DNA from 2 places in the Flavobacterium sp. KBS0721 genome. Region 2 is predicted to be linked to the other one. Evidence: riboswitches for the same ligand, from Rfam matches in the RefSeq annotation. Region 2 holds a riboswitch; the other holds the start of a gene.
The links. Region 2 has a riboswitch for S-adenosylmethionine ahead of B0M43_RS07590 (alpha/beta fold hydrolase). Riboswitches for the same ligand answer to the same signal wherever they lie in the genome.
Positions count from the first base shown of each region.

Region 1: it holds a riboswitch for S-adenosylmethionine, as region 2 does, so the genes downstream of both, B0M43_RS15705 (TlpA disulfide reductase family protein) here and B0M43_RS07590 (alpha/beta fold hydrolase) in region 2, are expected to answer to the same signal.

Region 1 is NZ_CP042170.1:3,617,887-3,633,261, forward strand. Features, by position in the region: gene B0M43_RS15665 (TonB-dependent receptor) at 1-447, shown strand, start outside; gene B0M43_RS15670 (DUF5074 domain-containing protein) at 444-1,589, shown strand; gene B0M43_RS15675 (hypothetical protein) at 1,591-2,886, shown strand; gene B0M43_RS15680 (hypothetical protein) at 2,928-4,160, shown strand; gene B0M43_RS15685 (hypothetical protein) at 4,168-5,397, shown strand; gene B0M43_RS15690 (DUF4465 domain-containing protein) at 5,452-6,399, shown strand; gene B0M43_RS15695 (MgtC/SapB family protein) at 6,617-7,039, shown strand; gene B0M43_RS15700 (BamA/TamA family outer membrane protein) at 7,214-8,284, opposite strand; SAM riboswitch class I at 8,770-8,869, shown strand; gene B0M43_RS24805 (hypothetical protein) at 8,922-9,056, opposite strand; gene B0M43_RS15705 (TlpA disulfide reductase family protein) at 9,123-10,106, shown strand; gene B0M43_RS15710 (aminotransferase class V-fold PLP-dependent enzyme) at 10,156-11,649, shown strand; gene B0M43_RS15715 (VOC family protein) at 12,334-12,777, shown strand; gene B0M43_RS15720 (T9SS type A sorting domain-containing protein) at 12,935-15,375, opposite strand, start outside.
Region 2 is NZ_CP042170.1:1,701,772-1,717,146, reverse strand. Features, by position in the region: gene B0M43_RS07615 (PLP-dependent aspartate aminotransferase family protein) at 1-729, opposite strand, end outside; gene B0M43_RS07610 (OsmC family protein) at 898-1,323, opposite strand; gene B0M43_RS07605 (hypothetical protein) at 1,341-1,898, opposite strand; gene B0M43_RS07600 (hypothetical protein) at 1,932-2,627, opposite strand; gene thrA (bifunctional aspartate kinase/homoserine dehydrogenase I) at 2,679-5,093, opposite strand; gene B0M43_RS07590 (alpha/beta fold hydrolase) at 5,095-6,078, opposite strand; SAM riboswitch class I at 6,156-6,264, opposite strand; gene B0M43_RS07585 (hypothetical protein) at 6,453-6,656, opposite strand; gene B0M43_RS07580 (aspartate kinase) at 7,270-8,358, opposite strand; gene B0M43_RS07575 (O-acetylhomoserine aminocarboxypropyltransferase/cysteine synthase family protein) at 8,523-9,827, opposite strand; gene B0M43_RS07570 (hypothetical protein) at 9,965-10,159, opposite strand; gene B0M43_RS07565 (TonB-dependent siderophore receptor) at 10,720-13,566, opposite strand; gene metK (methionine adenosyltransferase) at 14,097-15,347, shown strand.

The sequences.
Region 1 (15,375 bases), 1.9 Mb from region 2:
GGACACGGAATAGAATCTGTCGTGAATATGGGCACGCACATTGGCAAAGTAAACTTAACCACAAATCTTACCTATACCTATTCTGAAAACAGGGATTATACCAAATTTGGCGGTCTGGAATTGTCTTCTTACGGAGATCAAATCCCTTATACGCCATGGCATAGCGGATCCGGAATATTAAATGCTGAGTATGAAACCTGGAACTTCAACTACAGCTTTGTATACGTAGGAAAACGATACAATGGCAATGTCAATAATATAAAAGTCAACGAAGTTCAGCCTTGGTATACACACGATTTGGCAGTACAGAAATCTTTTGCATTTCAGCATTATAAAATGAAAGGCGCAATAGAACTCAACAATGTTTTCGATCAGCAATACGAGGTAATTTACAATTATCCTATGCCGGGTCGTACAATGAAATTTATTATAAGTATCGAGCTATGAAAAAGATCACAACAAAATTAGTCCTCGGTTTATTGATAACCCTTGCTTTTGTTTCCTGTAGGGAAGAGGAAACGATTTTTCCATCTTCGGATAAAAGTGTAGCTGCGCCAAGAAGCGACGGAAAAATAGAGGGATTTTATCTTCTTAATGAAGGTAATATGGGAATGAACAGAGCCAGTATTGATATATTCAATTACAGGACAGGAAATTATACCACCGATATTTATTCAGAACGAAACCCAACAGTTGTAAAAGAATTGGGTGATGTTGGAAACGATATTCAAATCTACGGCAACAAGGTTTACGCGGTAATTAATGTTTCGAACAAAGTAGAAGTTATTGATAAATGGACGGCAAAACGCATCAAAAAAATAGACATTCCCAATTGTCGATATGTCGCTTTCTATAAAGACAAAGCTTATGTAAGTTCTTACGCAGGTCCGGTCGCCATTGATCCCAATGCCGAAATAGGTTTTGTAGCAGAAATCGATACAACTTCATTAGAAATAAAAAGAAAAGTAAATGTGGGTTATCAGCCCGAACAAATGGTAGTGCACAACGGGAAACTTTACGTTGCCAATTCCGGAGGTTACAGGGTCCCCAATTACGACAGAACTGTATCTGTAATCGATCTTGAAACTTTTACCGAAATAAAAAAGATAGATGTAGGGATCAACCTTTACAGTATGGAAATCGACAGCAGGGGAGATATTTATGTGAGTTCCAGAGGAGATTATTACAACACTCCTTCGAATCTTTTTGTAATTGATACTAAAACAGATGAAAAAAAAATGCAGCTCGATATGCCGGTTTTAGGAATGTGTCTCGTTGACGATTTACTCTATTATTACAGTGTTTCATGGAGTTACCTCACCAATAGCAATAAAGTGACCTACGGAATATTAGATACAAAAACAAAGAAAGTAATAAGCGATAAGATTATTACAGATGGTACCGAGAAACAAATCATGATTCCGTACGGACTTCAGATAAATCCTGAAACCAAGGAAATTTATATTACCGATGCACAAAATTATGTGGTAACAGGCTACATCTATTGCTTTACTCCGGAAGGCAAACTAAAATGGAAAACTACCGCCGGGAATATTCCCGCACATATTGCTTTTATAACTAAAAATTAAAATGAAAAAAATGTATCACAACTTTTTAAAACATTTTCGATTCGCAGTGCTTGTATTCATAGCACTAACACTTGCCAATTGTTCTGATAGTGGTTCGAATGACGATGATAACGGAGAAACTATTGTTGAAAATGAATATAATGTACAACGGTCTAAAATAGTAGCAGTTACAGCACATAATGGCTTAAGTACAGAGGCTAAATTTACATGGAGCGTGACAAAAGGACCCTCTGATAATTATGCATTTTCTGATGTTACAGCCAAGGAAACCTTATTCGCTGCCACAGACATTGGCGTTTATGAACTGACGTTACTGATCAACGATCAGGGAATGATGCAAACGCAAAAAGTAAAAGTAAATGTAACCAAGGAAACAAAGGAATATAAAACTTTTATCGACAAAGTATTTGAGTTTAAACCGGCACCGGGACAGTTTATAAATGATTTACCGGCAGCCAATGACGGAGAAACGGCCGAAAGAATTTTGGCCAGAGCCAATACATACCTCGCCAAGAAAAACGGAGATCTTATTTCGCTTGGAGCATTTGGTGGTTACATCGTTTTTGGATTTGATCATACCGTTGTAAACATAAAAGGGAAACGCGATTTTAGGGTTTTAGGCAATGCGTTTTGGGCAGATGCCAATCCTAATCCTGATACTTCAATGCGCGGAGGCAGTAGTGAAGCGGGAGTGATAATGGTTTCATACGATAAAAATAAAAATGGACTTCCGGATGATGAATGGTACGAAATAGAAGGTGCAGGACACAACATGGAAAAAACGATTCATAATTACGAAATCACGTACTACAGGCCTGATCCTAATAAAGTGCCTGTTCCCGGAGGCGGAACCGGAACTGTACTTTTTACTGATATAGAATATATCTACTGGAAAGACAATCAGGGTAAAGATGGTTATCTGGCACAAAACAATGCCTATAACCACTCATTAGATTATTGGCCAAAATGGTTGAAAGATCAGCCAAGTATCACCTTTAAAGGAACAAGATTACCGGACAATGCGGTTGATGAAAGCGGAACAGGAAGCTATTTTGTTCAGTACGCATTTCTTTACGGATATGCAGATAACGCACCCAACAACGACGATGATTCTGCGATTGATATTGATTGGGCAATGGATAAAAACGGAAACAAAATTCACCTTCCGGGAGTAGATTTTGTAAAAGTGTATAATGGTCTCAACCAGCAGGCGGGATGGTTAGGCGAAACTTCTACCGAAATAATGGGAGCAACAGATTTGCACCTTTTGGGAGAAAATATTCCTACCCGAAAATAGATCAATCAGAATATTAAATTAAAATTATAATACCAAAAACCATGAAAAAAAACCTTACCCATTTATTATTAATTGCCTTTGCAGCCGTTTTTACAAGCTGTAGCAGCAACAATGATGATGATAAAGCTGAAGAAAAGATCGCAGTTACACTTCAGGAAAAATACGAAACATCAACATTTAGCGTCCTGAATATTCCGGCTTCTGCCGAAGTTGCAAGCCCTGTTTACGAATGGATTTTGACTAAAAATCCGGTGAACCAAACTACTGATTCTATTGTTGGAAACACAAAAGACTTACGTTTTGTACCCATTTATGCAGGAGCTTATGAACTTACATTGAATGTTACTTCGGGAGATAAAAAAGGTAGTAAAAAAACAATAGTAAATGTAACGAACGAAACCAAAAATTATAACCCATACATCACCAGCATTTTTGATTTTGATCCGGCACCGGGAATGTTTGCCAATGATGTATACAAGGACGGCTTTAAGAAAGAAGATTTAGTGCGAACGGCTTTGGGAAGAATTAATGAAACCAATGTAGGCTACCAACTGGATTTAGGAGGTTTTGGAGGTTCTATTATTGTAGGTTTTGATCATACTGTGGTGAATGTTCCGGGACAAAACGATTTTAAAATTTATGGAGGAGATTTAACAGATAAAGCCAATCCGCCGGCACCGGGAATAATATATGTTGCATATGATAAAAACGGTAACGGAAAACCAGACGAAGACGAATGGTACGAAATTATAGGAAGTCAGCATACAAAAGCAAACACCATAAAGAATTTTAAAATCACCTACCATAAAAAAGCAGTGGGAGTACCAGTTGTAGTAAGCGGACCAAATGATATGTTTTCGGATCGTGAACATATCTTTTGCGAAAATAATTCACCTGAGGCCTATTACATGCCAAAATCGAAAAGCAAAAAGGAATACTATCCTTTATGGGCCACTCAAACTTCTGTTACCTATGAAGGAACAAGACTAAATGTAGATTTTGTTACGGCACGTCCTGGACAGACTACGTTATGGAATTTTACACCTCCGGAATGGGGATATGCAAATGCAGTAAACCCTGATATCGATATCGACTGGGCAGTAGATAAAAACGGTAATAAAGCCAATCTTCCGGGAATTAATTTTATAAAAGTGGTCAACTGTGTTAGCGAACCTATGGGACTTTGCCATCAGCAATCTTCAATGGCGACCAAGTTTGCAGGCGCAGCAGATCTTCATTTATTAAAAAAATACAACTTAAAAAAAGTAAAATAATAAGGATATGAAAAAGTATTTAAAACATAGTTTGTTTCTATTGGCTATTGGCGCTTTTTATTGCTGCAGCAATGACGATTCAAAACAAGAAGGTACTGAAACGCAACCCGTTAAAGTAGCTTCAATTTCAGTAAAACTAGCGTCAGATTTTACAGTTAGCAGATACAATGCAGTAACCGTAAATCCTGAAGTAGTGATCGAAAATGCTGAGGCTGCACTTGCAAAATACAAATGGACAACAAAAGTAACCGGAGCTGACGGAGTTGTAAAAGATTCTGTTATTGGAGACACTAAAACTTTACAGTTTATAGTGCCAAAAGCAGCTACGTATGCTGTAGATCTTACAGTAACATTGGGTAAAGTTGTCAAACAAGCGGCTACAAAAATTACAGTTTCAGAAACAGGTAAAACGTACACTTCAAAAGCATTAACGCTTATCGATTACATACCTGCTCCGGCCTATAATTTTGACAGTTTTGCCTTTGCAACCAAATCAGAAGCTCTTGAAAGAGTTCAGTCAGACCTTATCGAAGGAAATGCTGTGCCGCTGGGAACTTTTGGAGGATCTATCGTTACAGCATTTGATCATACCGTAATAAACGCCTATGGTAAACGCGATTTTACAATTCTGATGAATGAGACAAGTAATAGCGTCAAATTTTCTCCTGTAAGTGTATATGTTGCTTATGATGCCAATAAAAATGGTATTGCAGACGAAAACGAATGGTACGAAATCGCCGGTAGTGAATACAATAAATCGACTACTGTTAAAAATTATGAAATTACATACACTAAGCCAGATGCGGCTAAAGCAGCTGTAACAGGCACAAAAGACTGGCAGTTTGATAAAGAGTATATCAAATGGAAAGACAATAAAAATGCTTCCGGTTTTATTACAAGAACAAAAAAATGGAGACGCTATAATTATTATCCACAATGGATGGGAGAATCCTACACCCTAAAAGGAACAAAAATATATCTGCCGGTAAAAGATGTAAGCGATGGAGAAGGTACAAATTTTAATATAGGAACTTTTGAGTGGGGTTACGCAGGTATTAAAGATCCGTCGATAGATATTAGCTGGGCTGTAGATAATAACGGAAAGAAAGTTCATTTACCGGGAATCGATTTTGTTAAGGTATACGTTTCGTCATTTGCAGAAGCAGGTGCTTCTGATTTGGTAACCAACTTTTTTACACAAGCCGAAGATCTGAACTTTCCAAAAGCAAGTAAATAAGCACCCTTTTTAAGAGTAATTAAAAATGAATATTAACCCTAAATTTTATAAATTATGAAAAAAGTACTTTATTTTTTATCAGTTGGTCTTTTGTTAGGACTTTCATCCTGTAACAATGATGATGCTCCTTTAACCAATGAAAACGCCAGTGCAGTTGCAAAAAGCCAGAATGGTATAACAAAAAGAACAGTAGCAGACCCTGCAATTGGAACCACATCGACACTTAATTTAACCAGCGCATTATTAACCAGCGGTATTACAACAACCGGTGGTAAATACTGGGAAAACACGTATGTTTCGAACACGAATTTAAATGTTGACATTTTTACATTTTCGCATACTGCAACATCTTCAGGTTATAATTATTGGGATGGTTTTATCGTTTCAAATGTAAATGATATCACAGATTACGGTTCCGGTTCAGGTCCTGGCGGATCTGATGGATGGGTGCCTCATCAATGGGGAACTATGGCAGGAAGCGGTTTTGGTACTTCTTCTACAATTGCAGCCGGAACTCCCGGAACAACTGGTGATCCGTACATTGTTGCATACTGGTCGAGTTATTTAGATCCTAAAAATCCACAAGGAACTACTTTTAGCGAAAGCAGTTTTTCTAACTGGGTTAAAATTGGAAACACAGGATTGTATAAAGTTGAAGGATTAAAAATAAACATGCACCCATGGCCGTATTACGGTTGTTTGTATGGAGATGGATTTGCAAGAGCATTTACCTCCGGTGATTCTTTCAAATTATTAATTTATGGAGTAAACGAAGACGGAACAATTACAAATCCTATTGTGCATACATTAGCAAATCATACAGGATCTTCATTAGTAATTCCTACTGGATGGATAAACGTAAATGCAAGTAATCTTCAGAGTTTAGGAGAAGTAAAATATCTTGTTTTCCAGATGACATCAACAGATTCGGATTTAGTGTACGGAATGAATACTGCAGCTTATTTTTGTTTAGACAAACTTTCTGTAAAACGCGTAGATTAAGGATATTAATTTTATCATTACTTTATAAAAGCTGCAAGAAACCTTGCAGCTTTTTTTTAGAGGTCAAATAAAAAGCATGATCCAAACAAGTTTCTAAATCCTGTTAGCTATTTATATTAATCTGTAGAATTTAATAATCTTGAAAATTGTTATATTTAATGTTTGAAATTAAGATAAAGAAACAGAGCAGATTTTCTAAACCCATAAAAGAATAATTTTGAGCACAACAGAATTTTTTACCCGACTTGTCATTGCTTTATTCGCAGGATTAATTATAGGTTTCGAGAGACAATGGCATCATAAAGAAACAGGTTTAAAAACCAATATGCTCGTGGCAACAGGAGCTGCTGCTTTTGTATTATTGTCTATAAAAGTCGCTGCAAGCCAACCCAATATCGATGTTACCCGTATTACCGCTCAGGTAGTTATGGGAGTTGGTTTTCTGGGAGCGGGCGTTATTTTCAGAGAAGGTCCTAATGTACACGGATTAAACTCAGCTGCCACAATATGGTGTAGTGCCGCTATAGGCTGTATCGCAGCTTCGGGATACTTTGCCGAAACCTTAATTTGTACCTTTTTGGTAACCATCGTTAATACTGTTCTTGAACCTATAGAAAACTGGATGAGGAATAGGAAGTAGAGAGGAAGAGATAGAGTAAAGAGTAAAGAGTAAAGAGTAAAGAGTAAAGAGTAAAGAGTAAAGAGTAAAGAGTAAAGAGTAAAGAGTCAAAACAAAGACGGCGATTTAAAAAAAAATCTGCTAAAATCTGCGTGAAAAAAATATTTTAAATCAAAGCAAAATCGATAAAACCCTCTAAAAAGCTTCTCCAATTCTAAAATAAAGTCCCCAGTCGTCTTTACCAACAGCGGCATCCAATCCTATGTTGAATTTTTCGTTTTTAAAAGCCCTGTAGCGATAACCTACGCCGGCTCCGGGATATAATTTCCAGTTGAAACTTTCTGTATCTGAGCCATAAATAGTGGCAATCCCGGCAAATCCCACAAGCCCCATTCTTTTATTAAAATTATAGCGATACTCAGCCTGTACATCCATCAGTCCATCGCCGCGATATTTCCCTTCAGAATATCCTCTTATGTCTTCACTGCCAATAGTTTGCTGTTGTTCGAAGGCAATATTTCCTAATCCAAACTTACCGGCAAACCTTGCTGCCAGAACATCCGTTCCGTCCCGCATAGGAAAATATTGATTGTACTCCGAAAGAATTTTATTAGCACCAACATCGTTCCCAAACCATTCAGGATAATCAAGCCATCGTATTTTTATTTTTTCACCCTTGGTAGGATAATAAATTGCATCTCTCGTATCGTATAACATAATAAGTTGTAAACCATTAGTATGTGTTACAGACGAAGGCTCAACATCATCTTGATATTTCGTGTCATAATGTGCGTACGCGTATCCAACACCGGCATAAAAAGATTTGAATAATTTACGCTGAATCGTAAAACTTGCCATTGTTGTCTTAGTCCCGTAATTGTAAAAATCAGGCACATCAATATCATCAACATAAAACTGCGCATTTTGATTGCCCGTTGCTGCGAAAAATTGCAAACGCCAGGAATCTTCTTTAAAAAAGAATTTGTTAAACGTGGCTATAAAATAGGATTTGTTGGTCGTGTAAACCGCAGATATACCTGATAAAGATTTAGGCGAAATAGTATCGTTTTTATTTAATTTGTACATCATCATGGGGATAGCGCCAAACATAAAATCCATTGTCCTATTATAATTAAGATAAGGCATTACATTAAAATCAATATTTTTTTCTGGTTTCTTAGAGGCTGTACTATCAGTAGATTTTGTCTGACTCCAAATACCAGAAGACCATAAGAAGATGATTAGGAAAGGTAAGATTTTCTGCATTTTAAATTTACTTTTAAGTTAGTCTTATAAAAAGTGTTTGTATTCTAAAGCGCATGAAGTGAAGTGATTATAAAAAACAGAACAACCATTTTTTACCCTTCATAAAAACTTAAAGATAAATATTTTTTTTTAAAGTTGTAAGAAAAGGTGCGGTCTATGTTCTAAAAAAAGGCCGCATTTTTAATTTTATTATTTTTCGAAAGAATCAATTTTTGTAGTTTATTTTTTGTTTTGAAAAGCATTTCTTAATAATGTATGATGAAACTTTCATCCCAAAATACTGGATATTTTAAATAAAATCAAAGTATTTTTAAACGCATAACAAATTGATATTTTTATTGTTATGCCTTATTTTACTGAGTTTTTTTGTCTTTTAAAATTGCTTTCATTGTGTATTAATTTAAAATATTTTAAAAAATAAATTTAAACTCTACTAATTACATAGAATTTATATATATATTTGCAGAGTAGAAAAAATCTACATGAACTTATCCAGAAAGACTGAGGGAGTAGGCCCGATGATGTCTTAGCAACCTGTTGCCCAATAAGGTGCTAAATCCTTCCGCCAACGCGGACAGATAAGATATATTTCATTAGTAAATCTGCATAAGATCATTAGTATTAAATCATTTATTTTTTAGAATGAAAACTGAACAAATATTACCTGCCTGTACGGAACAATGTAACTTATTTTCAAAAATAGAAAACCACCTTTTGGTTTTCCGAATGCACTACACGTAACTTTTTTATCCCCTTTTTCTTTTTTATCCATGTAATAGCAGACCATTTTTATTCTGGTCCGGGAATTTATATGTCCAATTTTTAAAAAACAAACCCAATGAAAAAAATAGTAGCATTTTTGGCTTTATGCCTTTGCGCAACAACAACTCAGGCACAAGAGGCAAATGTGCAGCTAAAAGGAACAGTTGTCGATACTGTGGCTCAATATGTATACCTGCAAAAGTTTCACAACAAGATGTTTACCACCATAGATTCGGTAAAAGTTACCGACGGAAAATTCAGTTTTAAAACGAAAGTAAAACTTCCTGAATTGTACGGATTAAGCCTAAATACAGCCGATAGTCCATTGTATATATTCCTTGAAAAATCGCCTATTACAGTAAAATTAAGCCCTGTTAAATATTACAGCACATCGGTTGTAGAAGGTTCTGCGTCTCAGGATTTATTTAATAATTACAGAAAAACGGAGAATGTTGATATAAGTAAATTTATCACAGAACATCCTGGTTCTCTGGTTTCTGCATATGTGTTGTACCGAAATTGGTCTTATAGACTGAGTCCGGAAGAAATCACAAAAAACATTTCGCTTCTGGATAAAAGTCAGCAAAATTCCACTTACGTGAAAGAACTTCAGGAACTTGTAAAAGTGCTTAACGGATTACAGGTCGGAAAAAAAGCACCTGATTTTGTGTCTCAGGATCCAGAAGGAAAATCCATTCGTTTTTCAGAAAACCTTAAAGGATATACATTGGTAGATTTCTGGGCTTCATGGTGCGGACCTTGCCGAAGAGAAAATCCAAATATTGTAGCAGCTTACAAAGAATATCACGATAAAGGTTTTAATATCATCGGAATTTCATTAGACAAAAAGAAAGAAAACTGGGTAAAAGGAATTCAAGACGATCACTTAGACTGGCTGCATGTATCTGATTTATTATTCTGGAATAGTGCTATCGCTAAATTGTACGGCGTAAGAGCCATTCCTGCTAATTATTTAGTCGATTCAAAAGGGATTATTGTCGCGAGAAACCTTCACGGAGACGAACTGCAAACCACGCTTAAATCGCTTTTGAATAAATAGTTAGGAATACAATAAGCAGTAAACAAGTTAATTTAAAAATGAAATGGAAATGAATGTTATTGAGAAAACGAAACCAAGTCAGTTAGAGCGTTATTTTTCTAAGTTTAGAGGAAATACAATAGGAGTAAAACACACTTTCGAGTCGGCATATGGCACTCAAAACTTATTATATGCAGACTGGGTGGCCAGCGGAAGATTATACCTGCCCATTGAAGATATTATGCTCAATAAAATAGGCCCAATGATTGCCAATACGCACTCTTTCTCCAGCGAAACGGGTAAAACGTCGACTTATGCCTACAATCATGCCAGACAATTAATCAAAAAGCATGTTAATGCTAACGAATCTGATGTTTTGGTGACAACCGGAACCGGAATGACAGCCGCGTTATCAAAATTACAGCGTTTTATAGGATTGCGTAATGCGCATAACAGAGTAAATAATGAGCCGAATAAATCTGATAAACCTGTCGTTTTTATCACCCATATGGAGCATCATTCTAATCAGGTTTCGTGGTATGAAACAAATGCCGATGTTGTGGTTGTACCTCCCGACGAGAATAATTTGACAGATCCCAAAATACTGGCTGAATTACTTAAAAAATATGCCGACAGAACGCTGAAAATTGGTTCGTTTACAGCTGCCTCAAATGTTACAGGTATCATTACACCTTATCATGAACTGGCCAAAGTGATGCATGAAAACAACGGATTCTGCTTTGTCGATTTTGCCGCCGCAGCACCATATGTGCAAATCGATATGCACCCAAAAGATCCCAAAGAACAGTTGGACGCTATCTTTTTTTCTCCTCATAAATTCTTAGGCGGTCCCGGAACCTGTGGTGTTTTGGTTTTTAATGAAAAGCTGTATAAAAGTGACGTTCCTGATAATCCGGGAGGAGGAAATGTAAAGATCACCAATCCTTGGGGAATATATCATTACAGCGATTCGATAGAAGTCAAGGAAGATGGCGGAACTCCGGGTTTTCTTCAAGTCATGAGAGCTGCTTTGGCCTTGAAACTAAAACACCAAATGGCCGTCGAAAACATAAAAAACAGAGAAAAAGAATTGCTTAATCTCTGTTACAGCGAGTTTCAAAAGATTCCCGGTTTGTCTATTCTTGGAGATCTAAAAACAGAAAGAATAGGATGTGTTTCCTTTTTAATAGAAGACATTCACTATAATTTAATCGTACGACTTTTAAATGATCGCTTTGGCGTTCAGGTTCGTGGTGGCTGGTCCTGCGCAAGTACATATGCCCATTATTTATTCAATATCAATGAGGCACAATCCAACAAGATAACCGAAGATCTTCTTCAGAAAAACCAAACCAATAAACCGGGATGGGTACGTTTGTCTTTGCATCCCATCATGACCAATGAGGAAGTTTTATTTATTTCCGATGCCATTCAGCAAGTAGTTTTACACCATAAAGAGTGGCAAAAAGACTATCAGTACAATACGGCGACTAATGAATATGAAAGTATTATAAAAGAAGAAACGATAGAAAACGAGGTAAAAGAATGGTTTTGGCTGGAGTAAATTTTCTTAATAAAAGTAAAACTTTTTTTTAGGAGCTAATCCCGCTCCAGAAGCCTGAAAGGGCTAACTGGCGATGCAATTCGTTACAAACGAAGTTCACTGAAATCCGAAATAAAATAAAAAGTAAGTGAAGTAGTCGTTTGGGCCTCCCGATAACTATCGGTCAATTTCATTAAGCTAAGGAAAATTCAATGGAACAATTTGTTAAGGATAATATCTTATCGCTTTGTTTTTGTTCCATCGGAACATTTCGTAGGTAGCCCAATAAATAAGGCGTTTTTTCACGTTCCTTAGGAATGTTTGATTTTATAAATAATAATTGGTAAAAACATATACAGATTACAGATACAATTTCTCAAACGTCCCAATGGGACGATGTTTCTCACGATGTGTTTTTTTTCTACCGATGAGGTGTTCCGATGGAACACAATCGATAATCTTTGTCGATCTGCTGATGTGATATACTTCGTATGTTAGCTATCGCTCGGATCTCCCTTCGTTCGAGATGACAAACGTTGCGATAGCTCCAGCGGAGCGTAATATTTATAGCCAATCAGAATGTAGTTTTCAATAGCTCCAGCGGAGCGACATATTATCGAATATATCTTAAATATGTTGGGATAAAATTTCTAAGTAAACAACCAACAATTTTTAAAAAACATATTTACATCAAAAAAAATAACAATGAATAATATAATAGGATTTCATCATTTTGCGATCAAGGCACAGGATTTTGAAAGAACCATACAATTTTACAAAACCCTTAATTTTGAAGTGGTACACGATTGGAGTTTGCCGGAATTTAATTTAGAAAAGTGTGTAATGCTAAAGAACAAAGCATTTGATTCTTATATAGAAATATGCGACAGTAATGCCAGTTTCCCTACTCAGGGCCGTAAAAGAAAACAAGGAGATCCGTATGTCGAAAATTCGCTACTGCACATTTGTTTTACAGTTTTGGATGCCAACAAAGCATATGATGAAGCAATCAAAAATGGCGCAAAACCATTATCAGTAAAAGAAACTTTAGATCTAAAAAATCGCAGAAAAACGGTAACTGTTAGCAATAGTCTGGTTTATAGCCCGAATGGAGAAGTAATTGAATTTCTGGAATCTGTGGTATTTTAAAACATGAATTGCACGAACTAAGCTTAGGCATAATTATAAAAAGTAAACACGAATTCACGAATTGACACTAATTTTAAATGTTTAAACTTAGTTGTGAAATTATTCCACAAACCAATTAGTGCTAATTCGTGCAATTCGTGTTTAAATTAAATAAAACTTATTTTTTGATAAATTTAAAGTTTTGAACTTTGTTTCCGGCGGTTGAAACTTTTATCATATAAATACCTCTGGCAAGATGATGTACTGGTATTTCAGAACTGATCATATCTTCAGCTACGGTCGTAGTTTTCCAAATTTCTTTGCCCACTAAGTCGTACATAGAAATGGCAACAGGTCCATTAATCGCATGATCAAATTTTATTTGGAATGTATTCGTTGCCGGATTAGGAAAAACATAGTTCGTCGCAGCATTTCCCCAGTTGTAATTAGGCGTACTTAAAACCGGTCCCTGATAAATTGCATACAATGCAGCATCGGCCTGAGGAAGCTGAACGCTCAGTGTGCCTTGCGTTGAACTTATCGTACCGGAGTACAATTCTTTTACAGTATAATTTCCTGAACCTAAACCTAAACGACTTAAACTAACATTGTTCGTAGTAGGAGTATTACTGTAGTTAAAAACAGCTACATAAGTTACATCATTATAATTAGCAGAGAAAATATTGGCAGCATTGTAACCTGTATTGCCATCGGCAGGAATAAAGTGCATATCAGCGCGGGCAACATTCATAACATCATTATTTTGCAGAAGAAGCTGCGATCTGGCTTTCCACGGACCAGTAGCAGAAAAATCATCACCGCTTGTAATAGTGCCTGTTACCACACTGCTTAATAGTCTGGCACGATTCTCTCCAATAGTTGCATTTCCAAATACCACATGATCAGCATCTAAATAATCGTAGATTTTGTTTTGCCACCAGCCATAAGTAGTACTGTTAAGCGTATAATCAGTATCGCTTATACTAGTGTAAGCATCGCAGGCAATACGGCGAACATGTACAAACGGACCTGTTGCCAAATTTGGCGATATGGCAGCCTGAACAAGCATTTTTCCATCAATTTCATCGACCAAAAATTTCATTCCTTCCTGATATGCTTCCATACCGGTATGCAGCTGATTATTAGCAAAACCATCAGCTTCGATGCTGGCATGAGTCAAAAAGTCGATTTTTATCATTTCAAATCCGGCTGCTTTAAAGCGGTTCATAAAATAGTGTATTCTCGCTTTGGTTCCCGGACTTGTAGGATCCATGGCATAAGCGCCGTCTAATTCAAGCGGACTTCCGTTGACCATTGTCCAACACTGATTATAAGTGTATGAACTTCCTTCGACAGGACGATTGTACTTGCCCCAGTCTACAAACGGTGCCCAATAAATACCGGCTTTAAATCCTTTATTTTTTGCATAAGTAACAAATTGTGCCAATTCAGCATCCGACATGTTATCCCAATACGAATCAAGATCAATAAATAATGTATTGTCTTCGGTTTTAAAAGCCGGGCAATCATCGTGAAAAAAGTCTACAACAGCTTTTGCTTTAGTAAGATTAATATTCGACTGTATAGCGCCCCAACTGTTCCAGCCAATAGGTTTTGGTGCTGTCCAGTCAAAAATATATTTAGGTTGCAGGGCAGCATTCGCTTGTGCAAATTCCTCAAGACCGGTGCGCCAGTCATCAGTAGCATTTAACAATACTTTTGGCGAAGCACAACTTGTTTGTCCCACATTTACCCAGCCATGGCCCCGTTTGTCTCTTGTGATGTCATCTTTTGTCCATCCTGCAATAACTGAAACATAGGCCGATGATGCCCCGCCACCGCTTACGGCAATACCTGTTTTCCATTTAGTATGTTCAAGAGAACCAATAACCAAACCTTTACGATTCGTATTATTATAAATATTAGTCACCTCCGAAGCAGTAAAATCGGCTGAATTAAGCGGATAAGCATTGTAACGAATCCACGCATCATTGTCGTAAGGAACAAATAAAGCTCGGGTGTCGCCGCTGCCAAAATTAGGCGTTACCTGATAACTGGTTAATGGTGACATTTTATAAGAGTTAGAACCGTTTCCGGTCAGTACTACTTGCACGGCAACATAATTTTTATTGTTATAAGCATAAAAAACCTGCTGCATTCCCAAAGTATAATTACCGCTTAAAGTAAAAATATGCTTGGTTCCGCTGCCAATATTATCTGTAAATGCTTCTGAGGTATACGTTGCCGTAGCATAATTACCACTCAAATACTGCTGATCGCTAAAAGCATACGCGGATGCGTTGGTAATTACTGTAGCCCCATTAAATTTCACATTGTAGGTTTTGGTGCCTAGGTTATAAACGATAGTATTGTTTGTTCCAAAGGAAATTGTTTGTGTGGAAGAAGAACCAATTGGAGTTAAAACAAACTTGTCTAAATTAGGGGCCCATGAACTGGTGTTGTCCCAAAGAAGTGAAGTGCTACCGCTATTGAGGTATACACTTAGGTTTTTTGAAGCTGCTGTACTCCATCCGCCACTTGGTTCGCACGGAATCGAAATAGTGGTGGCAGAACCCGCAGTCAGCCTAATCGTGCGCGGATCGCCTGTGCAGTAAAACA
Region 2 (15,375 bases):
TGACATTGCCGGACCTGTATTTCTTGAAAATAAATATATTTTACGAATTAGCTCTGCATTTCCAACTGCAACTCCTCCTAAAACACGACCCTGTCCGTCGATTAATTTTGTTGCCGAGTGAATTACGATATCTGCACCGTATTTAATTGGCTGCTGAATATACGGTGTAGCAAAACAATTATCGATAATTAAAATCAGATTGTGTTTTTTTGCAATTTGACCTAACAATTCTAAATCAACAACGTCTACACCAGGATTTGTTGGTGTTTCTGCATATAAAATTTTAGTATTAGGTTTAATAAATCCCTCTATCGTTTCTGGTTTATTAATGTCAAAATAAGTCGTTTCGATATTCCATTTAGGGAAATAAGTCATAAACAACGCGTGTGTAGAACCAAAAACGCTTCCTGCAGAAACAATATGATCACCTGAGTCCAGCAATGCTGCAAAAGTCGAATAGATCGCCGCCATTCCGGTTGCAAAAGCATAACCGGATTCAGCACCTTCCATTGCGCAAACCTTATCAACAAATTCTGTTGTATTTGGATTACTGAAACGAGAGTAAATATTACGTACTTTTTCTTCCGTAAAAGAGGCTCTCATGTCCTCTGCATCTTCGAATACAAAACTCGATGATAAATATAATGGGGTAGAATGTTCCTGAAATTGTGTTTTTTCCAGATGTGTTCTTATGGCTTGGGTTTCAAAACCAAATTCTTGTTCGTTCATTTTTTTTGTTTTAACACGAATTGAACTAATTAGCACCAATTCGCCTGTTTTTATAATTTCACAAAGACTCACAAAAGAACTCAGAGATTCACTAAGTATTTATGCAAATATTTATTACTTATCAAGCCAAAAGAATTTTCTCATTTTCTAATTGACTCATTTTCTAATTTATAATGCTTCGTTGTTTAGGACAACTTTGTATTTAATTGTAGCTGTAGGTTCAACTGTTTTGGCAACTGAACAGTATTTCTCGAAAGAAAGCTGTGCTGCTTTTTTTGCCTTTTCCGGATTGATATCACCTTCTAAATAAAAAACCACATTGATTTCTTTAAAAGGTGTTGCTTCTCCAACTTTTACGCGTTCTCCCTCTACCTCAGCATTAAATGCTTTTATTTCCTGACGTTGCTTCTTTAAAATCGAAATCATATCAATAGCACTGCATCCTGCAACTCCCATCAATACTAATTCCATTGGACTTGCACCTAAATCGCTTCCGCCAAATTCAGCTCTGCTATCAACATCCACTACATGACCACGTTCATTTTTGAGTTTGAAATGAAACGCATCGTTTACTCTGTTTAAGGTTACTTTCATGGTATTATATTCGTAAGTTATTTGTCTTTTTTATCTAATTTCTCCCAATATTCTAAAACCTGTTTTTTAGATTCTGCATCTAAAGATTTAAAATTAGGAGATAATTTATCTGTTTTAAAATCATCAGAAACACTGGATTCAATGGTGTAAAATTGATCTTTTTGCGAAAACACTAAATGAACAGATTGTTGTTTAAAATCAGCATCATAAAGTCCGTAAATAAAAAGAGCATCAACACTTTTATCTTTATTGTAATCTCCAAAAGCTTTTCTGCTTCCCCAGGCCGAAATAATTCCGTTATGATTTACTTCAAGAATAGATTTTACGATCCATTTACTATTGACTTTTGTAAATCTTTGAAAATACATTTTATCAGGATTGGCATTTTTTTCAATCTTCGAAAAAATAAATACATTATCCTCATTTCCTGGAGAACTTACTTCATCTACCTGGATTGCTCTAACGCCCTTATACGGAAAAACTTCCTGTGTATAACTGTCTTTATTTCTAATGACATTTGAAATTTGTGCTGTTAGAATATTGGAGAACAATAGTAAGATTAGTATATTTTTCATTTTTTTTTGTCTAAAAAATAGTTAGTTAAGATTTTATTTTTTCTTTTTTGGACTACTTTTTTTCTTCACCTCTGCTTTTGCTGTTACTACAGGTTTATTACAATCATTGGTCTCATACAATTCTATAAGTCTGTTTAACAATGTCGGTTTCTTAAAGTTTTCGGCATTTACTGCTTCTAAAAATTTAGGGCATTCTTTAAACAATAATTCACAATGATTTCTAACGGCTTTATCCATCCCAACATTAATAGACATCATATCAGATAAATAGAAAATAAAAAAAACACCATCTGCTTTTTCTTTCCCCATATAAAGTACTGTTCCTCCGCTAGAACCTGTCGTTGTTCCGTTTATAGCATTGAATCGCATTGTAGATCGAACGGCATCAACTGCTAATTTTATTCCGTTAGAATAAGCAACGTATAACCAGTATTTTTTTGTACCTTCTTTTATCCCTTTTTCACCTTTATTGGTATGTATAAATAATCTTTCGGCTATAAATGAATTTTCGTCTTTATCTGTATATTCAATTTTTTTTATTTCTTCACTTAAAATCTTTTCAGTATCACCTTTTTCTGTCAGCCTAAATTTTACTTTCGAATCATTGATTTCAACCATTTCGGCAAAACCATTCTTTGTTTCTCCATTTTCCAGAGTAAGTGTAGCTTTATAATATTTAGCCTGCATACTCATAGAGATTAGACAAAAAAGGATAATAATTTTTTTCATGTTATTGTTTATTTGTTTTTTTAGTATTCTTAACAAATTTAAAATTCTTTTTTATCCTTTATCTGACAATCTTAAAATATCTCCAAAAACGCCTCTCGCTGTAACCGCAGAACCTGCACCGGCACCCTGAATTACAATTGGACGATCTCCGTAAGATTCTGTATATATTTCGAAGAAAGAATCAGATCCTTTTAATCCGCCCAAAGCAGTATCAGATGGTACCGAAACTAATTTTACTTCCAGAATTCCTTTATCATTTTGTAAATCTCCAGACAATTCGCCAATGTATCTTAGTACGTGATTGGGTTTTTGATCGGCTTTTATTTTCTCGTAAATTGGGTCGAATTCTTTTAGCTTGGTTAAGAAATCAGACACATTTCCTTCACGCAAATGTTCCGGAATTAAATTCTGAATCGAGATTTCTTCAAATTCATTCTGTAAATCTAATTCCCTTGCCAAAATCAATAATTTTCTTCCCACATCATTACCGCATAAATCTTCACGCGGGTCTGGTTCTGTATATCCGTTATCAATTGCTTCTTTTAGAATTTCACTAAAAGGAGCGTCTTTCGCAGAAAAATTATTGAATAAATAACTCAATGTTCCAGAGAAAACCCCTTTTATTTTTGTGATATTTTCACCTGAAAGATGCAATAATTTTATAGTATCAATTAATGGCAATCCGGCACCAACATTGGTTTCATACAAATAGTTCTTTTGGTTATCTGTTAAAGATTTTCTTAGTTCTTTGTAAAAACCATAACTCAGTGTATTGGCTACTTTATTAGATGAAATCAGGTCGAAACTGCTCTCTATCAAAGAAATATAATTTTCTACGAAAGTCGCGCTTGCCGTATTATCAATCGCAATTAAGTTTTCTAAATGATGTTGGTTCGCGTAAGCAATTACATCATTGATGGTATAATCAAGACCGTCTTTTGCAATGTCATTCTTCCAGTTTGAAGTTACTCCATTTTTGTTTAAAAGTAATTTCTTCGAATTGGCAATTGCAAAAACATTCAACTTGATATCTTTACGTTTTTCGATGGCTGCAGCCGATTCTAATATTTGATTGATTAAAGTTCCGCCAACTAATCCGTGACCAAAAATAGCAATGTTGATTTTCTTTGAAACTCCAAAAATCTCTCCGTGAATTACGTTCAACGCTTTATTAAGTTCTGATTTTTTAACCACCAAACTCACGTTTTTACCCGTAACGGTGTTGTTAAACAAAATTGGAACTATTTTATTTTTGATTAAAGCAGTGTAAGGCTTATGAAAAGTACTCAAATCCTGACCAATAATCGAAATAACCGAAACATTGTCGGTAACTGTAATTTGGTTTACATCTTTAGAATAAAAATCATTTTCGAATTCTTTTTCCAATTCGATCATCGCTGTTGTTGCTTTATCTGTAGCTACAACCAACCCAATTCCTCTTTCTGAAGATCCTTGAGAAATAATACTTACACTAATATTGTGATCGCCCATTACTTTAAAAATACGGGCATCAACCCCTGCTTTTCCTAATAATCCGCGTCCTTCAAGATTTACCAATGATAAATTCTCTAAAACCGAAAGTGTTTTGATTCCTTCTTTAGCCGAATCTGAAGTAATTAATGTGCCGCGATTTTCGTGATTGAATGTATTTAAAATACGAAGTGGAATATTTTTTTCTAATAAAGGGATTATCGTTTTGGCATGCAGGATTGTTGCGCCAAAGTTCGCTAATTCGTTCGCTTCATTAAACGAAAGAAATTCAATTTTTTTAGCATCAGCCACCAAATCAGGATTTGCTGTATAAATTCCGTCAACGTGCGTGAAGTTTTGTAACTCTTCGGCATTTAAGTAATTAGCGATTAACGATGCGGTATAATTGCTTCCGTTTCTTCCTAAAGTTGTGGTGTCATTATTATTGTTTGAACCAATGAAACCAGTTACAATATTTACCGTTGAACCATTGTGTTCTTTAAAATAATTGACAACGTTTTTCTTAGAAAGCTGTTCTAATGGCTGTGCATCACCAAATTTAGAGTCGGTTTTCAGCAATTCACGTGAATCGACAAAATTTGCCGGAATTCCTTTCTCTTTTAAAATTGCCGTCAATAATTTAGCCGAAAGCAATTCTCCTTTCGATAAAATCTGATCTTTTATTTTATTGCTGTAATCGCCAATTAAGCTTACACCTTCAAAAAGTTTTTCTAAAATAGTAAACTCTTCAGACAAGTCTACCTGAGGATAATCTGAAACCTGGTACGTTTTAAAATTCTCAAATAATGGTTTGTAATTGCCGTTTTTGGAAGCAAGTTTTAAAATATATTCTAATTCATCTGTAGCATTTCCGCGGGCAGAAACTACGACTGCAATTTGTTCTCCTTGATTTACTTTATCAGAAATGATTGAAACTACCTTGTTAAGTCCTTCTCCGTTTGATAACGATTTGCCTCCAAATTTTAATATTTTCATTTTATTTTTCTATTGTTTCTGCCTTAAAAATATCGGCAAGTAAATGATCTAATTGTTTGTACTCGATTAAAAAAGCGTCATGTCCGTGAACCGAATCTATTTCGCTGTAAAAAACATTGTCTTTGAACTTCTTTAATTCCTGAAAAGTTTCACGATTTTCTTTTGGTGTAAAAAACAAATCAGAGTTGATTCCGATAATATGAATCGCTGCATTTGTTCTCGACATTAAAGTTTTGAAATCATCACTATTTCTGGTAATATCTATGGTTTTGAGCAATTGGTTCATCAGTTTATAAGATGACAATTGGTATCTCTTTTGTAATTTTTCACCGTGATGCGCCAACCAGCTTTCGATATTAAAAATTAGCTGCTCGTTGTTGATCGTACGTTGAAATTTTTCCTTGAATGATTCAGGAGAGCGGTAACACAGCATGGCATGTATTCTGGCATCTTCGATAGGTCTTGCTGAATTGTTTAGGATTTGCTCTTGCAAATAACAATTGGCAATCATCCAGTCGGTCGATTTCCAGTCGGTTGCAATTGGGATTAAGTTCTGCGTAATATTAGGTTCTAATGCCAGGATTTCCCAGGCAATTCCTCCGCCAACAGAACCTCCAATAATGGTGTGCAATTGGGCGATATTTAATGTCTCCAGACCTTTTATAAAAATTCTGGCAATATCTCTTGTGGTGAAATCCTGATAATTTTCTATTATAAACGTATCGTTTCCGTTTCCGGGAACGTCGAATGCCAATACGGTATATTTGTGGGTATCTATTGTTTTTTCTTCGCCAATTAAATCATTCCACCAACCATTTTCGCCAGTAACCTGAGCATTTCCGGTCAAAGCGTGATTGACCAAAACTATAGGCGCGCTATGCAATGGTAAACCAAAAAGTGTAAAACTCAATGGTAATAATGGATATGCTGCACCACTCTCGGTGATGAAATTTTGAATTATAATGGGACTTGGTATATTTTCCAATTTCAAATCTTTTTATTATTGATTTGTATGTGGAAATATTAGAAAGAAAGTACTAGAGTGAAACTAGAAAATTCTTGTTGTTATCTTTCCACGTTTGGGCGTGGTAGAATGCAGCACCTTCTTCGATTTAACGAAGGGTTGCTAAGGATTCATCGGGTCTAATCCCTCGTCCTTTCTTTATAACATTTCAATACGTTTTTGAACTTAAAGGTGCAAATTAACTACTTATTTCTTAAACTAACAAATTTTATCGAAACTGATTGCTTAATTTCTTAAACATAATTCAAACAAAAACTATTGTACGCAAAAAATTACCGAACAATTAGCCCAGTAAAATTAAGCAGGTATTCCCCTATTTTATGATACTTTTTGATTTAGATAAAAAGTGTTTCATTCTCTTTTGAATACATCAAAAATAATAATGAATTTGGTTCTTTTTTCTCCGCTACTTTATCTGCCTCCGTGATTCCAAATCTTGGGTGTACCAATTCATTTGTTGGTGGTGGCGGATTATTTCTTTTAGCTCTTAAGTTTTTCAATGTAGAAAACGTTTTTGTTATGTAGTTTAATTTGCTCATGATATTTAAGTTTATGTTAGTTTGCGTTTTATAATCTTTATTGTTTATTTAATTTTTTGTTATGGCAACCAAATGGAATAAAAAAAACCCTTTTGGATCACAATACCAAAAGGGTTTAAGTTTTATACAACTTATATATACTTTTAGTATCAACAGACGCGTACACAAATACGTGCGACGTTAAACATCTTGTTCATCTGTAGGGATTTATTCATCTTGGATTTACTTGCTATTTTAAAAAATTCTTGCATTTGTTTTATTTTAATAAGCTTCCCGGAAACTGCCAAATATTTTAACTTTTATCTTTTTTTAAATCAATTAAGAAAGAAAGTTGTTTCAACTTTTGTCCCGATCGACATAACTATATTCAGAATACTAAGTTTATTTTACTGGTAATTTTGAGGTATTACAAATGTGCGAATATTTTTTCAATTATGCAAGTGAGGATCAGCAAATTAATCGTAAAAAACGTCAAAAAACATCTTTTTAACGTTAAAAAACATCCTACAAATTAAAGATCTTAAAAAAAGAACGTTAAAACTTACAAAAAAATACATCGCGAACTTTCCTGTTTCATTATATCAAAGACCAACTAACTGCTATTCGAAACCACTTACAGCCAAACTGCTTCTTTATTTTTAATTTTTTCGGCCACTTTTAAAATGTCAGTTATTATACCTCTTGATATGGCCTGCTTACATGCCGAAGCGCTTTGAATTGCTATTGGAACATCTGCATAGGATTGTGTATAAATTTCAAAAATAGTATCTGAGCCTTTTAGCTGTCCTATGGCAGACCAGACTGGTTCTGAAACTATTTTTACTTCTAATGTATTTTTCTCTAAATCAAATTCTCCTACGTATCTTAGCACATGATTGTCTGCCTGGGCAATTTTTGCAATTTTAAATGATTTGTCGATCGCTTCTGTATTAAGAATGCCGTTTTTCTCCAGATGTTCTTCTGTAATGAGAGAATTAATTTTTATATCAGAGAAATCAAAATCTTTTCCAATTTCCCTTGTCAAAATCAATAACTTCCTTGCTGTATCATTTCCTGACAAATCTTCCTTAAAGGTTGACCGCATTAAACCCAATAAACTTGCATCTTTGAGCAGAGATGAAAAAGAACTATCTTCTGTCGCAAACCTATTAAAAACATAACTCAGATTATCTGAGAAAACACCTCGTATCTTAGTAATTTTCTCGCCTGAAGAATACAAATCTCTTAAGGTTTGCAATACCGGAAAACCTGTGTCTACTGATGTTTCGTACAAAAATTCTTTGTCGTATTTTTTAAGATTCTCCCTGATGCCTTTATACAAATCAATTGGCAATGTATTGGCTTTTTTATTTACCGCTACAATGTTAAAACCATTCTCAATCAAAGTGTTATAATGATGAATGAGCTCGTCGCTCGCTGTTGCATCAACGGCTATTAAGTTCTCAAATTCGTTTTCTTTGGCAAATTCAATAATATCCTGCACTTTAAACGGAACAGCCAATTCTAAGAAATTGGTTTCCCAGGCATATCCAACGCCTTCTTTCTCGAAAAACGCTACTGTTGAATTGGTTATAATTGGAAAATGAAAATCAATATTTTTACTTTCGAGAAAAAACTCCTGACTTTCGATAATTTGATTGATCAAAGTACTTCCTATATTTCCAATTCCAAAAAGGATGATATTTATTTTAAGCTTTGACATAATTTTATTTTTTTGGGGGTTAATTAACCCATATGAGATAGACGTACTGCTGTGCGCCCCTACATATATGGTGAAATCTTTATGTTGAATTTCTTCTATAAAAAATCACCTCTAGCAGAACTCACGCTGCTAAAGGCAATTTTTCAAACAAAAAACAAAAAAACCTAATTTTTATTAATACTGTATTGCGATTGGGTAATGCTGGTGAAAGCAGCTTGCAAATCAGCTATTAAATCCTCGATATCTTCAATTCCGACAGAAAGTCGAACTAAATCTTTTGAAACTCCTGTTTCCAGTTGGTCTGCATCAGACAATTGTTGGTGCGTTGTACTTGCCGGATGAATAATTAATGATTTTGTATCACCAATATTGGCCAAAAGCGAGAACAACTTAGTTTGATCTACCACTTTTTTAGCGGCATCAAAACCACCCTTTAGTCCAAAAGTGATCACGCCACTTTGTCCTTTTGGCAAATATTGTTGTGCTAAATCATAATATTTATTGTTTTTAAGACCTGGATAATTTACCCAAACTACCTCATCTTGTTTTTCTAACCAAGAGGCCAGAGCCAAAGCGTTTTCGCTATGTTTCTGAATTCGGATTGGTAAAGTTTCTAATCCCTGAATAATCTGAAAAGCATTAAATGGACTCAAAGCTGCTCCAAAATCACGTAAACCTTCGATTCTTGCTTTTGCTATAAAAGCTGCATTTCCTAAAGCTTCATGATACACCAAACCGTGATATCCTGCAGAAGGCTCTGTAAACTCAGGGAATTTTCCGTTCGACCAGTCAAATTTTCCTGCATCTATAATAACGCCTCCTAATGAAGTTCCGTTTCCTGAAATATATTTGGTTAAAGAGTGAATTACGATATCTGCTCCGTACTGAATTGGATTCAATAAATAAGGTGTAGCAACCGTATTGTCTACAATAAAAGGAACTTTGAAGTTTTTGGCTTCCGCCGAAATTCCTTTTAAGTCTAATACATCTAATTTTGGATTCCCTAAAGATTCTACAAAAAAGGCTCTTGTGTTTTCTTTAGCTGCTTTTGTAAAATTTTCAGGTTGAGAAGGATCTACAAAAGTCGTTGTAATTCCTAAACGAGGCAAAGTTACATTTAGCAAATTATAAGTTCCTCCGTATAAACTATTGGAAGCCACTATATGATCGCCCGCTTTTAAAAGAGTCAACAAAGTTGTAGAAATTGCCGATGCTCCGGATGCTGTCACTACAGCTCCAATCCCGCCTTCGAGTGCAGCCAGTCGTTGCTCTAAAATATCGTTTGTCGGGTTATTTAATCTCGTGTAAATAAATCCGGCTTCGGCAAGACCAAATAAATTGGCAGCGTGATCTGAATCGTTAAATACATAAGATGATGTCTGGTAAATAGGCACTGCTCTTGTTCCTGCATTTTTAGTAACATCGTGTCCTGCGTGTAGTGCGTTTGTTGCAAATTTTTGTGTGCTCATGATCTTAGTTTTTTAGGTATTGTGAATACTATTATATATTGTTATTTGAAATTGATTTTTGATTGTAATCGTTATTTGAAATCGCAATTAAAATTGATTTTTGAAATTGATATTGTTATTGATATTGATATTGTTACTTATTGAATAAAAAAGTCTTCTCCTTCTTCTTCAAGGTTATACATTAAGAGCAGTAATGATTTTTGACTTCTTATTAACTCCTGCTCCGCATTTAGTCTTGTAACTTCTCTTGTTATGTCTTCGGATTTATTATTGTTTTTTTGAGAATCGTTTCTCAATAAATATTCTATTGCGATTGAGTTTAATGTTTTCATAATATAAAATTTAAAAATATTGAAATAAAAAAAAGCCCTTTCGGATGGCTACCAAAAGGGCTTATAGTTCTAACTATAACAAAGATTTTATCTTTTACTTTTGGCAACAACGAATTGGGATGCACATTTGCATCATCTCACAACATATCATCATATTATTCGCTATTGTTTTCATTTTATATTATTTTAAATTAATGCTTTTTAAAACTCGACTAATTCGATAGAGTAAATATACAAACTATTATTATATCTACCAAATTAAAAATTGATAATTAATACATTTTTTTAGAATCCCTGAAAATACAGGTGTTTTACTTTATAGATTAGCCCACGGGTTTTACGGATTAAACGGGTTTACGCGGAATACTTTTATCTTTCAATTTCTACTTAAAAAAACAGCCACAGATTGAATGATTAAAACGATTAAAAAAATCTGTAAAAATCTGTGGCATGTTTTAATTGAAGCCAATAATAAAAAAAGTTAAGCCATAGTTTAAATGATTAAAAAAAATCCGCGTAAACCCGTTTAATCCGTAAAACCCGTGGCCAATCTTATATTTTTAGAACTTAAAACTTAATCTGGCAAAACCAAATCTTCCGTTCAATCCAAATTGTGATACTGCTCTTGAATAAGCAAACTGATTTGCATTTGTTAAATCTGTGCTTGGCGCAGGAGACAATGTTGGCGTTGTATTGGTAAATGCCGGAGTTGACGGATTGTTTCTGTCCGGATAAACATCTCCTATATTATTAAGACCAATTGTAAATCTGAATTTCTCATTGATTTGATATCCTAAAGATAAATCGGTAACAATTTTTGCGCTGTATTCCGGATGCTCGTAAACTGATGATGATCCGTCTAAATTTACATCTGTCGCTCCCGGATCAGTCACTTTTCCGAAATAACTATTTCTTAAATAAATATCCAGCTTTTTGATGCTGAAAGTTGTCATTAAATTCGCTTTTAGTTTAGGAATCGCTTCTTCTAAATAAACTCTGCTCGATTCCGGGAAAAATGAATATACATAAGGATCTCCACCGGCATCAATAATAGATTGAGGAACATTTAATTTCCCTACTCTTTTGGTGGTATTGTAACTTAATGCAAAATCATTTCTGATGGTAAAATCCTGAATTACATCGTATTTTTGAGAAATCACTACATCTATACCTTTAGTTTCAGAATCGATTCCGTTGGTCCAGAACGAAGCTCTTTCAACTCCTTTTAAATCAAATGCTTGTTGAAACAATGTCAATGCATCTTTTTGTGTAGCAGATGTAGCTGCATTTATCTGAGCATCTGTTGGTCTTGAATATTGTCCAGTAAGCACCACTCTGTCATCGATTCTTGTAAAGTAGGCATCGGTTGCAATGGTAATATTGGCATCAGGAATTTTAAATGTAAATCCTGTACTAATACTTTTAGATTTTTCAGGTTTTAAACTTTCAACCCCAATGCTTTTAGCCGCCTGAGAATCGTTTGTAAAATAACCTACCTGATAAGGTGCTCCATTTATAAACTGAGTAGAACTTGATTCAAAATATTTTTGTTGTAATGATGGCGCTCTAAAGCCTGTTTGACCCGAAATTCTCCAGTTGATATTATCGTTTATTTTTAAAAGAGAAGCTAGTTTAAAAATAACGGTGCTTCCAAAATCTGAATAGTTTTCATAACGAACCGCTCCGTTCAAAAGCCAGTTTTTAGTCGCATTCAATTCTAAATCAAGATAAGCTGCACCACTTTTTCTGTCTTTTTCTTTAGCATCAGATGGTTGAAATCCTGAAAATCCCTGTGCACCTGCTCCACGCTTGTTACCAAAAAAGTCTGTCACTATTAAAGGTGAGTTACTTGGTAAAATTCCCGGCACTATGTTTCCGTTGGTATCATATAATCCATAAGACGCTTCTTCTCCTGCTTTAATCTGATAATTTTCATATCTGAATTCGCCACCAAAAGCAACATTCAGTCCTTCTAAAACATCAAGCTTTTTACTGAAATCTAAATTAGTTGTACTTTGTAAAAATGAAACTTTACCAGCATCAAAACTAGAAGGAGAATTTACTCCTAATGTTGCATTGATGGTATTGTTTACATCATATTGAAAAGAGTTTGACCCCAGGTTGGTACTTAAATCGGTATCAAAACCCAATATATTGGTAGTAACCCCAAGTGCCGCCGAAGCATCTAATATAGATGATTCTATTTCTGGTAAAAATCCGTTTTCATACACTTGCGTGAAAGTATTGGCACCGTTTGGTAATCTGTTGAAAGCATAAGATTGACCATTTCTATACGAAACTCCACCAAAAGAATACAAAGATGTAATATCAGATAATGGATATTTTGTATTATAATATAGTTGTCCAGAAGCGAGTTCTGACTGACCAACACTCATATTATAATCACTTCTTTCCTGACCTCTGTAAGCAATTTCATTATTAGTCACATCAAAATTCAAAGCCGTTTGCATTTGAGCCAATGTTGTTGCCGAAGAAATTGCAGTTTGCTGCGCCGGTGTAAAATAACTTACTTGTGGTGCATATTGCTGTAATGAGCTAATAATTTGCGCTGAATTTGAAGTATTATTAATATTGCTAAACAATGAATTGATAGCAACACCATTTTGAGCTGCTCTGTTTTCTACAGCATTGTAAGCATTAAAAATAGGACCGTTTCTAATTCCGGCTCTGCTTGTGGCCTGTCTTGTTACCGCAGTTCCGGTAACATTCAGAAAACTTCCTTCTTTACCTAAAGAGGTTCCGTAATTCAAATCTACTTGTACGGTTTGTCCGTCAGCTCCGCCTTTAAAATCATTAGATCCTGAAGATAAGTTGGTACCATATTGAATACCTCCCGAAATAAAATTAGCATTCTTTTTAAGTACAATATTAATAACTCCCGCAATAGCATCTGAGCCGTATTGTGCCGCTGCACCATCACGTAAAACTTCGATTCTTTCGATAGCAAATGACGGAATTGCATTTAAATCTGTTCCTACAGATCCTCTTCCCGGAGATCCGTTTATGTTTACCAATGCGCTTGAGTGCCTGCGTTTACCGTTTACCAATATCAAAACCTGATCAGGTCCTAAGCCTCTTAATTGCGCCGGATCGACGTGATCTGTAGCATCTGCGGTAGAAGTCGCATTACTGGTAAAAGAAGGCGCAACGTAATTTAAGATCTGAGTAACACTCGTTTGCGGAGAACCTTTTGTAATGTCTGAAATATTAAAAACATCTACAGGAACAGGAACATCAGTTTTTACCCGATTTTTACTTCTCGATCCCACTATTGTTACTTCAGATAATTCATTGTTTTTCAGACTATCCTGTTCTTTTTCATTTTCCTGAGCATAAACACCTGAAAACGTGAGAAGACCTAAAGCGATTAGTACATTTTTTTTCATTGCTTTTAAGATTAATTTAGTGGTTTTGGCTTAAAAATTATTTGCAGTTATTTTTTATCGGGACAAAAAAAAACCTCTGCGATCTGCAGAGGTTTCTATATATATTTTTGAAAAAAAATTACAATAGCGTCTCTGCGGAGAACTCCGGCATCTTACAAGACATCATATTGCAAACTGTAAATTTCATTTCTTTAATTTTCGTGAGGCAAATTTGCGAACTATTTTTTTATCGGCCAAACAAAAAGCGAAATATTTTCTATTACCCTATCAAATTAGTATATTAATGTTAAATTTATGCTATAAAAAATAAAAAAAGTTGAACTTTAATTTGCAAATCAAAATGGTTTTGTACTTTTGCACCCGAATACGGAGGAAAAATTTGAACTGATTGCAACCTCTTCATAATGAAATGGTTCGTTATGAATGCTGAAAGATAAATTTCGGCATTAAAAAATGCTAAAGCAGACTATCTCCTTTAGCCCTTTTTAAGCAATTTTTTTCCTCACTTAATTTTAATTTAATAAATTATTATGGCTTATTTATTTACGTCAGAATCTGTTAGTGAAGGGCATCCAGACAAAGTTGCAGATCAAATTTCGGATGCATTAATTGATAACTTTTTGGCATTTGATGCTGACTCAAAAGTAGCTTGCGAAACTCTTGTTACTACAGGTCAGGTAATTTTAGCTGGTGAAGTAAAATCGAATACTTATCTTGATGTGCAGCAAATTGCCCGTGATGTAATCCGTAAAATTGGATATACAAAAAGCGAGTATATGTTTGAAGCAAATTCTTGTGGAATTCTTTCAGCAATTCATGAGCAATCTGCAGATATTAATCAAGGGGTTGACAGAGCTAAGCCAGAAGAGCAAGGTGCAGGAGACCAGGGAATGATGTTTGGTTATGCAACTAACGAAACTGAAAACTACATGCCACTGGCACTTGATTTATCTCATAAATTATTACAGGAATTAGCAATTTTAAGACGTGAGAATAACGAAATCACTTATTTACGTCCTGACGCAAAATCTCAAGTAACTTTAGAATATAGTGATGATAACAAACCAACTCGTATTGATGCGATTGTAATTTCGACTCAGCACGATGATTTTGATGAAGAAGCTACTATGCTGGCTAAAATCAAAAAAGATATCATCGAAATTTTGATTCCAAGAATCATTGCAAAAAATCCAAGTCACGCGCATTTATTCAATGATAAAATCAACTACCATATTAACCCAACAGGAAAATTCGTTATTGGAGGACCTCACGGAGATACTGGTTTAACAGGAAGAAAAATCATTGTTGATACTTACGGTGGAAAAGGTGCTCACGGTGGTGGTGCATTCTCTGGAAAAGATCCAAGTAAAGTAGACAGAAGTGCTGCTTATGCAACTCGTCATATCGCTAAAAACTTAGTAGCTGCCGGCGTTGCTGACGAAATCTTAGTACAGGTTTCTTACGCAATTGGAGTTGCTGAACCAATGGGTATTTTTATTGATACTTACGGAACTTCTAAAGTAAACTTAACTAACGGTGAGATCGCTAAAAAAGTAGAAGCTATCTTTGATATGCGTCCTTACTTTATCGAGCAACGTTTGAAATTAAGAAACCCAATTTATAGCGAAACTGCTGCTTACGGACATATGGGACGTAAACCAGAAGTGGTAACTAAAACTTTTTCTGCTCCGGGAGGAAATGTAAAAACAGTTACTGTTGAGCTATTTACCTGGGAGAAACTTGATTTCGTAGACAAAGTAAAAGCAGAATTTGGATTATAATTCGATCTGAATCATACATAACAAAAAG